One region of the Bradyrhizobium sp. LM2.9 genome, then DNA from elsewhere that is predicted to be linked to it. Evidence: riboswitches for the same ligand, from Rfam matches in the RefSeq annotation. Region 1 holds a riboswitch; the other holds the start of a gene.
The links. A riboswitch is a leader RNA that binds a small molecule or an ion and turns the genes downstream of it on or off. The one in region 1 is predicted to bind glycine.
Positions count from the first base shown of each region.

Region 1 (4,208 bases):
AATCCCGACTTGCTGACCGCCGCCGAGCGCATCCAGTATGAGGGCTATCTTCGGCGGGAGGACACCAACGCGGCAATCCTCAAACAGGCCGAGACGGGCGTCTCCATAAAGGAGATCGTACGGCTCACTGGGCATAGTCGGGGTCTCGTCCGCAGGGTACTGAGAGGTCAGCGATCCGATGTGTTCAGGGTGCGCGAGAGCTCGCTCGAGCACCACCTGCCATGGCTCGACGCCCAGTGGGCTGCTGGTCATTGTAACGGCGCCAACCTGTGGCGTTGCCTCAAGGCGCAGGGATTTAGGGGCTCGATGCGGGTCGTCACCGAATGGGCGACACGCCGTCGGCGTGCCGAAACGCCCGATGCTCGGAGCCTACAGCGCGTGCCGTCCGCGAGAACTATCGCCCGCCTGATGACCAACGGCCGCGATACGCTCTCAAAGTCAGAGACGGTGACCATTGCGGCGATCGAACAAGGCGTTCCTCTCCTGGTGGAAGCTCGAGAGGTCATCACCGCTTTCCATACGATGATCCGCAAGAAGGCTCACGTAGATCTTGACCCATGGCTGGAACGAGCATGCGCAAGCCTCGTCGCGTCTTTTGCCAACGGTGTCATCAAGGACAAGGCTGCCGTCAACGCCGCGATCACGACGTCTTGGTCCAACGGACAGACCGAGGGCCAGATCACCAAGCTCAAGCTGGTCAAGCGTCAGATGTACGGACGCGCCAAGCTCGACTTGCTTCAGGCCCGCCTGATCGGCGTGATATGACCACGACTGCACAAAAATTGCGTCAGAGCCAAAGTTGCAAGCCGATTGACACGCATTCGCGAAAACAACATAGGGTCATGCAGACACCCTCGGTTAAACCGATGGTGATTGCGTTAAGGCTGCTGAAAGCGACGGCGCCAAGTGGCTCATCGGGGGATTCGCTTGAAAAATTGATTTCGTGCGTCCAAGCCACTCGTACGCCGGCCAGGCCTCGCTTCTTCCCTGGGTACGCAAGATCCTGCTGTGGCGCTCTGTCAAACAATGCGCTCCCGGCCTTAATGTGCCGGGAGCATGGTTTTGAAGAGCTGGAGAGCCCCGAGTATCAGGCCACGGATCGGCTCAGCCGAGCTTTACTGTCATCTGTCGCAATGACGTCGGCAACCATCTCAGCTGTGATAGCGGATAATGTCCAGCCCAGATGACCATGCCCGGTGTTGTAGAAAATATTCGGCCGTTTGCCTCGGCCGACCCTCGGCATCATGCTAGGTGTCATAGGACGCAGGCCCGCCCATGGCACCACTTGTGCGGTAGACACATCCGGGAACGCTCGCTCTACCCAGCGCACCAGAGGCTTGATGCGGTCCCAGCGGATGTCGCGGTTCTCGCCATTGAACTCGGCGGTCCCTGCGACGCGGAAGCGATCTTCTCCCAACCGACTGGTCACGATCTTGGTGGCCTCGTCGAGCAGGCTGACACGGGGCGCAGCCTTTTGGCTCGGTTTGTCCCGCAGCTCTACGGTGATGGAGTACCCCTTGACGGGATAAATGTTTATCTTGTCCCCCAGCATTGAAGCAATGCGGCGGCTGCCGACCCCAGCGCAGACTACTGCCCTTTCAGCTTTAAGTTCCTCGCTCAGAGGACCTTGTTGCCAGCGTACGACCACACCGTCTTGATCGGCTCGCATATCGCAGATCTCCGCACCAAAGACAAAGCGCACACCCTTTCGTTCGCAAGCCGCAGCGAGACCACGCGTGAACTTGTGAATGTCGCCGGTTGAATCAGAGGGGGTAAAGAAGCCGCCGTAGTACTGGTCGCTCAGCGCTGGCTCTATGGCGAGCATTTCGGAAGGCGTCACGGAGCGGCGATCCAATCCGCCCTGCAGCAGCAACTGATTTACCCGAGAAGCCGCGTCGAAATCTGCCTTACTCGAATAAACGTGCAATATTCCTCGTCGCTCCAAGTCGAAGTCGATGCTCTCCCGGTCGGCAAGCTCAAACAAATGTTGCCGCGCGGCTATCGCGAGCTTCGTCGTCTCGATCGTATTGCGGCGGTAGTGACGGATCTGACCTACGAACTCGGCGAGCCAAGAATACTTGTGAAAACTGGGGCTGGGGTTCAGCAGCAATGGTGCATCCTTGCGCAGCATCCATTTCACGCCTTTTACGATCGTTGCGAGACAATTCCAGACTTCGGCATTGCTCGCCGACAATTGGCCGCCATTGGCAAACGAAGTGTCCATTGCGGGGTAACGTTGGCGATCAAAGACCGTGACCGAATAGCCGCGGCAGGCCAAGGCATAGGCAGTTGTAACTCCGGTGACACCGGATCCGATAATGATGATCGTGCTCATCGTATGCTCCAAGACAGGGATGAATGAACGGTGAAATGGCTTCCGCCACAACTCCGTCCCCAAATCTGTCCGTGCACCTGAGAGCTTTCTCCGCTATCCTTGATAGATAACGGTCCCCTTCGGTGGGTACCAACCGGCACCTCTCTCCAGATCGTCCTCGGTGTGCAGTCCTGGGCCTGAGAGTTTCCTTGGGGAGTTGCTCCGTCGGCGGCGATGGGCCTGTCGGCCCACCGCACTCTCCCGCACACCATCGTCAGACGTCACCACACTTTCAGACGTGCGGCCTACATGTCAAGAGAGCTCACGAACCACGCGACAATCACACCGCATCGGAGTCGCTGGGAGAACGCTCTTTCGCCACTAAGATCAGCCGGATGAAGCCGCTGATGCCGATTGTAGCCGCGCGGGATGTCGCCGCTTTTCGGCACAATAGCCCGCTGGTCGCAGCAATGCTGCAAGCTCATCCAAAAAAACGCACGACGAGAGCACAAAAGCCGGTCTAATGTCCGGGCAGCGACGATGACGTAGCGCCTCTCAAAGCCGCGCGTCTCATGCAATTTGGTGTCAAGAATTCGCTGTATCTGGGCTTACGATTATCCCGCCGGTCTCACGCGGCGTTGATGGTCCCAGCCAGAACGCCAGCGTTCAGGTAAAGCAGCAGTGAAGTGCCGCCGGGCCCGTCCGCAATTTGAGGACTCTCAGTCTTGCGATTCGAAATGACCTTGAACGCCGAGTTTGCGCTGCTCATCGCATCTGAATGCGTGAACACCGCTATCGAGTGCTCCTCCAAATGTGTCTGGATGATTCCCGGCACGCACCCTGATGATCCGTCCCCGGCCAAGTGTTCAGAACTCTCGTCGAGCTTGATCCCGAACTCGTCGTCCTGCCTGCGAGATCTGCAAACGTGATCCGGTCACTCCGTCCGACGGGTGGTTCTTAGGCCCTATGGAGACGACGATGCTGCTTCCGGTCAGTGGTGCATTTAATTTGCGATCAACGCACTATGAATTCGACCGCGTTATCAATTCGGCAGATAAGTGCAGTCCTTCCCGACTGACGCGGGTTCCGACCGCAGCTCCGTCGAAGGCTTCGGCCGACCACGAACGTCACCTTGTGCCCGGCGCCGTGTTGAAGCGCGCTCAGGCATGCCTAGGTGGGTCTCTCGAGGCTGCTGCTTTGTTACATACGCCCGACTTTCAGGAGTGCGCTGCTCTTGGAAGTCGGGAGCCGCGCTCGGGGGCGACTCCTGCGCTCTCAATCCCGAGTGAAATTCAAGGAGGCAGGCAGTGAGACGTGCCGTCTTCATCTTTTGCGTTGACCGCGAAAAAGATCCGGTGGCGGGTCACGTTCTGAACGCCATCATGACCGGATGCACCCTTGTTTCGACGGGGCTCGAGATTGATGGACATCCGGTGCTCGAGGTCCCGGGCCTGCGCGACACTATCGTTTCGATCGTACGCACTAACGAGGTCGTAAGTAACGACTATGCGCGCTACGCACCCCTCTTCAATGAGCGGTTCGGTGACGCCGAGGTCATCGGCATAGTGAATTGGCACGAGGGTGCCAATGCGCCAAACGCCATTTTCTCGGTTCAAACGACTGGCGACCTGGCTACGGGGACTTTCAGCAAAGTTGACCCCCGAATTACTCGGGGGCTTCTTCTTGCCATTGAGGCCGAGCGCGTAACCTCTGATCTTCTTAACTTTCGCACTTACTTAGAGGCGACCCACTGGTCAGGCGTCAAAGCCGGCTATGCTGGGACCTGTCTCGCGGACTTGAGGCCTTCTGCAATCGACATCGAGATCGGAAGCTCGCCAGACGATTGGGCAAATCCCCTTGCCGCCCGAGTGCTGGCGAGAGCTCTTCTGCATAC
Region 1 covers NZ_JBSRYJ010000001.1:32,145-36,352, forward strand. The annotation lists gene ACVWW3_RS00150 (ISL3 family transposase) at 1-765, shown strand, start outside; gene ACVWW3_RS00155 (D-amino acid dehydrogenase) at 1,088-2,335, opposite strand; glycine riboswitch at 2,399-2,487, opposite strand; glycine riboswitch at 2,491-2,588, opposite strand; gene ACVWW3_RS00160 (hypothetical protein) at 2,943-3,149, opposite strand; gene ACVWW3_RS00165 (D-aminoacyl-tRNA deacylase) at 3,622-4,208, shown strand, end outside.

Region 2 (4,208 bases), on a different contig from region 1:
TCGATGTCCATTGCAGAAGGGCCTCAAGTCCGCGAGACAGGTCCCAGCATAACCGGCTTTGACGCCTGACCAGTGAGTCGCCTCTAAGTAGGTGCGAAAGTTATGAATATCAGAGGTTACGCGCTCGGCCTCAATGGCAAGAAGCAGCCCTCGAGTAATTCGGGGGTCAACTTTGCTGAAAGTCCCCGTAGCCAGGTCGCCAGTCGTTTGAACCGAGAAAATGGCGTTTGGCGCATTGGCACCCTCGTGCCAATTCACTATGCCGATGACATCGGCGTCACCGAACCGCTCATTGAAGAGTGGTGCGTAGCGGGCATAATCGTTACTTACGACCTCGTTAGTGCGTACGATCGAAACGATAGTGTCGCGCAGGCGCGGGACCTCGAGCACCGGATGTCCATCAATCCCGAGCCCCGTCGAAACAACGGTGGATCCGGTCATGATGGCGTTCAGAACGTGACCCGCCACCGGATCTTTTTCGCGGTCAACGCAAAAGATAAAGACGGCACGTCTCACTGCCTCCCTCCTTCAATTTCACTCGGGATTGAGAGCGTACGAGTCGGCCCCGAGCGCGGCTCCCGAGTTCCAAGAGCAGCGCACTGAAGAAAGTCGGGCGCCCGGCCTCAAGAGACCCACCAAGGCGTGCCTCAGCGCGCTTCAACACGGCGCCGGGCACAAGGTGACGTTCGTGGTCGGCCGAAGCCTTCGACGGAGCTGCGGTCGGAACCCGCGTCAGCCGGGAAGGACTGCACTTATCTGCCGAAGCGATGACAAGGGTCGAATTCATAGTGCGCTGATCGCAAATCAAATGCACCGCTGACCGGAAGCAGCATCATCGTCTCCATAGGGCCTAAGAACCACCCGTCGGACGGAGTGACCGGATCACGTTTGCAGACCTCGCAGCCAGGGCGACGAGTTCGGCATCAAGCTCGACGCTGACCAGTTGGCCGGGGATGGATCATCAGGGTGCGTGCCGGGAATCATCCAGACACATTTCGAGGAGCACTGATAGCGGTGTTCACGCATTCAGATGCGATGAGCAGCGCACAATCGGCCTTCAAGGTCATTTCGAACGCAAGACTGAGAGTCCTCAAATTGCGGACGGGCCCGGCGGCACTTCACTGCTGCTTTACCTGAATGCTGGCGTTCTGGCTGGGACCATCAACGCCGCGTGAGACCGGCGGGATAATCGTAAGCCCAGATACAGCGAATTCTTGACACCAAATTGCATGAGACGCGCGGCTTTGAGAGGCGCTACGTCATCGTCGCTGCCCGGACATTAGACCGGCTTTTGTGCTCTCGTCGTGCGTTTTTTTGGATGAGCTTGCAGCATTGCTGCGACTAGCGGGCTATTGTGCTGAAAAGCGGCGACATCCCGCGCGGCTACAATCGGCATCAGCGGCTTCATCCGGCTGATCTTAGTGGCGAAAGAGCGTTCTCCCAGCGACTCCGATGCGGTGTGATTGTCGCGTGGTTCGTGAGCTCTCTTGACGTGTAGGCCGCACGTCTGAAAGTGTCGTGACGCCTGACGATGGTGTGCGGGAGAGTGCGGTGGGCCGACAGGCCCATCGCCGCCGACGGAGCAACTCCCCAAGGAAACTCTCAGGCCCAGGACTGCACACCGAGGACGATCTGGAGAGAGGTGCCGGTTGGTACCCACCGAAGGGGACCGTTGTCTATCAGGATAGCGGAGAAAGCTTCAGGTGCACGGACAGATTTGGGGACGGAGTTGTGGCGGAAGCCGTTTCACCGTTCATTCATCCCTGTCTTGGAGCATACGATGAGCACGATCATCAGTATCGGATCTGGTGTCACCGAAGTTACAACTGCCTATGCCTTGGCCTGCCGCGGCTATTCGGTCACGATCTTTGATCGCCAACGTTATCCCGCAATGGACACTTCGTTTGCAAATGGCGGCCAATTGTCGGCAAGCAATGCCGAAGTCTGGAATAGTCTCGCAACGATCGTAAAAGGCGTGAAATGGATGCTGCGCAAGAACGCACCATTGCTGCTGAACCCCAAGCCCCAGTTTTCACAAGTATTCTTGGCTCGCCGAGTTCGTAGGTCAGATCCGTCACTACCGCCGCAATACGATCGAGACGACGAAGCTCGCGATCGCCGCGCGGCAATATTTGTTTGAGCTTGCCGACCGGGAGAGCATCGACTTCGACTTGGAGCGACGAGGAATATTGCACGTATATTCGAGTAAGGCAGATTTCGACGCGGCTTCTCGGGTAAATCAGTTGCTGCTGCAGGGCGGATTGGATCGCCGCCCCGTGACGCCTTCCGAAATGCTCGCCATAGAGCCAGCGCTCAGTACTACGGCGGTTTCTTTACCCCCTCTGATTCAACCGGCGACATTCACAAGTTCCACGCGTGGTCTCGCTGCGGCTTGCGAACGAAAGGGTGTGCGCTTTATCTTTGGTGCGGAGATCTGCGACATGCGAGCCGATCAAGACGGTGTGGTCGTACGCTGGCAACAAGGTCCTCTGAGGGAGGAACTTAAAGCTGAAAGGGCAGTGGTCTGCGCTGGGGTCGGCAGCCGCCGCATTGCTTCAATGCTGGGGGACAAGGTAAACATTTATCCCGTCAAGGGGTACTCCATCACGGTAGAGCTGCGGGACAAAACGAGCCAAAAGGCTGCGCCCCGTGTCAGCCTGCTCGACGAGGCCACCAAGATCGTGACCAGCCGGTTGGGAGAAGATCGCTTCCGCGTCGCAGGGACCGCCGAGTTCAATGGCGAGAACCGCGACATCCGCTGGGACCGCATCAAGCCTTTGGTACGCTGGGTAGAGCGAGCGCTCCCGAATGTGTCTACCGCACAAGTGGTGCCATGGGCGGGCCTGCGTTCTATGACACCTAGCATGATGCCGAGGGTCGGCCGAGGCAAACGGCCGAATATTTTCTACAACACCGGGCACGGTCATCTGGGCTGGACATTATCCGCTATCACAGCTGAGATGGTTGCCGACGTCATTGCGACAGACGACAGTAAAGCTCGGTCGAGCGTAACCGGTATGAGCTCCCACGTCTGCGGTGATCAGCGGGCGCGAGCGTAGCGGATCGGCATCCAGTATTGGCGCATGGCCTCGACGGCCGCTGGAAGATCGGCGTGGGCGTTGCGCAGAAAATCCCTGGTCTCGCGCCCGCTTCGTGCCGGTCCGAGCAACGGCCGGCCCTGATCGTCGCGACAGTGCAGCAGGATGGGCAGAAGCAGGCCATGATTGACGTTGCTGGCGTCCAGCAACGGCGCCCACGCCGACGGCCTGAGCCGCGTTGCGGCATAGAATCCCTGGCACCAGGGTCGCGGATCGACGTCGCCATTGGCTTTGCGCCGGTGCATCGGCTCGAACTGGCTAGGCGTGGTCGAAAGGATCTGGCTGATCTCGTTGTGGCGCAGCGCGACGGCGGAGATCGCTGCGAACTCCGGAGTGCCGCCGTGGTTGAAAGCATCGGCATCGATGGCGAGCAGCGGGCAGATCCAGTCGAGCGGGCTGATCGACACCGGTCCGGCCACGATCGCGGCGACGTAGCCATCGAGCATGGGGAGACTGGTGGCGGCAGGGTGCCGATCGACACGAACCTGGAGCCACCGCTCGAGCTCCGCAAGCGGCATCGCGGCTGCGGCCATCGACGACGATGCTGAATGGCGACGCGGGCTCATGCGGCGGCTTGTGCGATGCGCTCGCGGGCCGCCTTCCAGTTCCAGGCGAGCAGCTCGTGCAGCTGATGGCTCTTGGTTCGCCCAGACACGATGCGCTCCAGCACGTCGGACAAGTAGGCCTGCAGATCGAGCTCATGAAGCTTTGCTGTGTTCACGATCGACGACAGGATCGCCCAGCTCTCGGCGCCGCCTTCGCTGCCGCTGAACAATGAGTTGCGTCTTCCCATTGCAATCGGGCGCATGGAACGCTCGACCGTGTTGGGATCGACCTCGACGCGGCCGTCGCGAAGAAACAGCGTCAGTCCGTCCCAGTGATTGAGCGCGTAGTTGATGGCCTCGGCCAGCTTCGACTGGGAGAAGAGCTGGCCGACCGTTGCCGTCAGCCGCGCCTTGAGCGCCGCCATCAGTGGTGCGGTCCTGGTGCGGCGGGCGGCAAGCCGCTGCTCGGCACTGCTGCCGCGGATCTCGGCCTCGATGGCATAGACCGCCTGCAACCGTTCGATCACCTCGCGAGCGAATGGCGACTGGGTCGTCTTGTAGACCT
Region 2 covers NZ_JBSRYJ010000002.1:7,282,244-7,286,451, reverse strand. The annotation lists gene ACVWW3_RS37045 (hypothetical protein) at 1-516, opposite strand, end outside; gene ACVWW3_RS37050 (D-aminoacyl-tRNA deacylase) at 1-11, opposite strand, end outside; glycine riboswitch at 1,530-1,627, shown strand; gene ACVWW3_RS37040 (FAD-dependent oxidoreductase) at 1,781-2,140, shown strand; gene ACVWW3_RS37035 (FAD-dependent oxidoreductase) at 2,133-3,059, shown strand; gene ACVWW3_RS37030 (UPF0149 family protein) at 3,041-3,664, opposite strand; partial or broken gene tnpC (IS66 family transposase) at 3,661-4,208, opposite strand, start outside.
Region 2: linked by a shared signal. The riboswitch ahead of ACVWW3_RS37040 (FAD-dependent oxidoreductase) and the one ahead of ACVWW3_RS00155 (D-amino acid dehydrogenase) in region 1 are both predicted to bind glycine.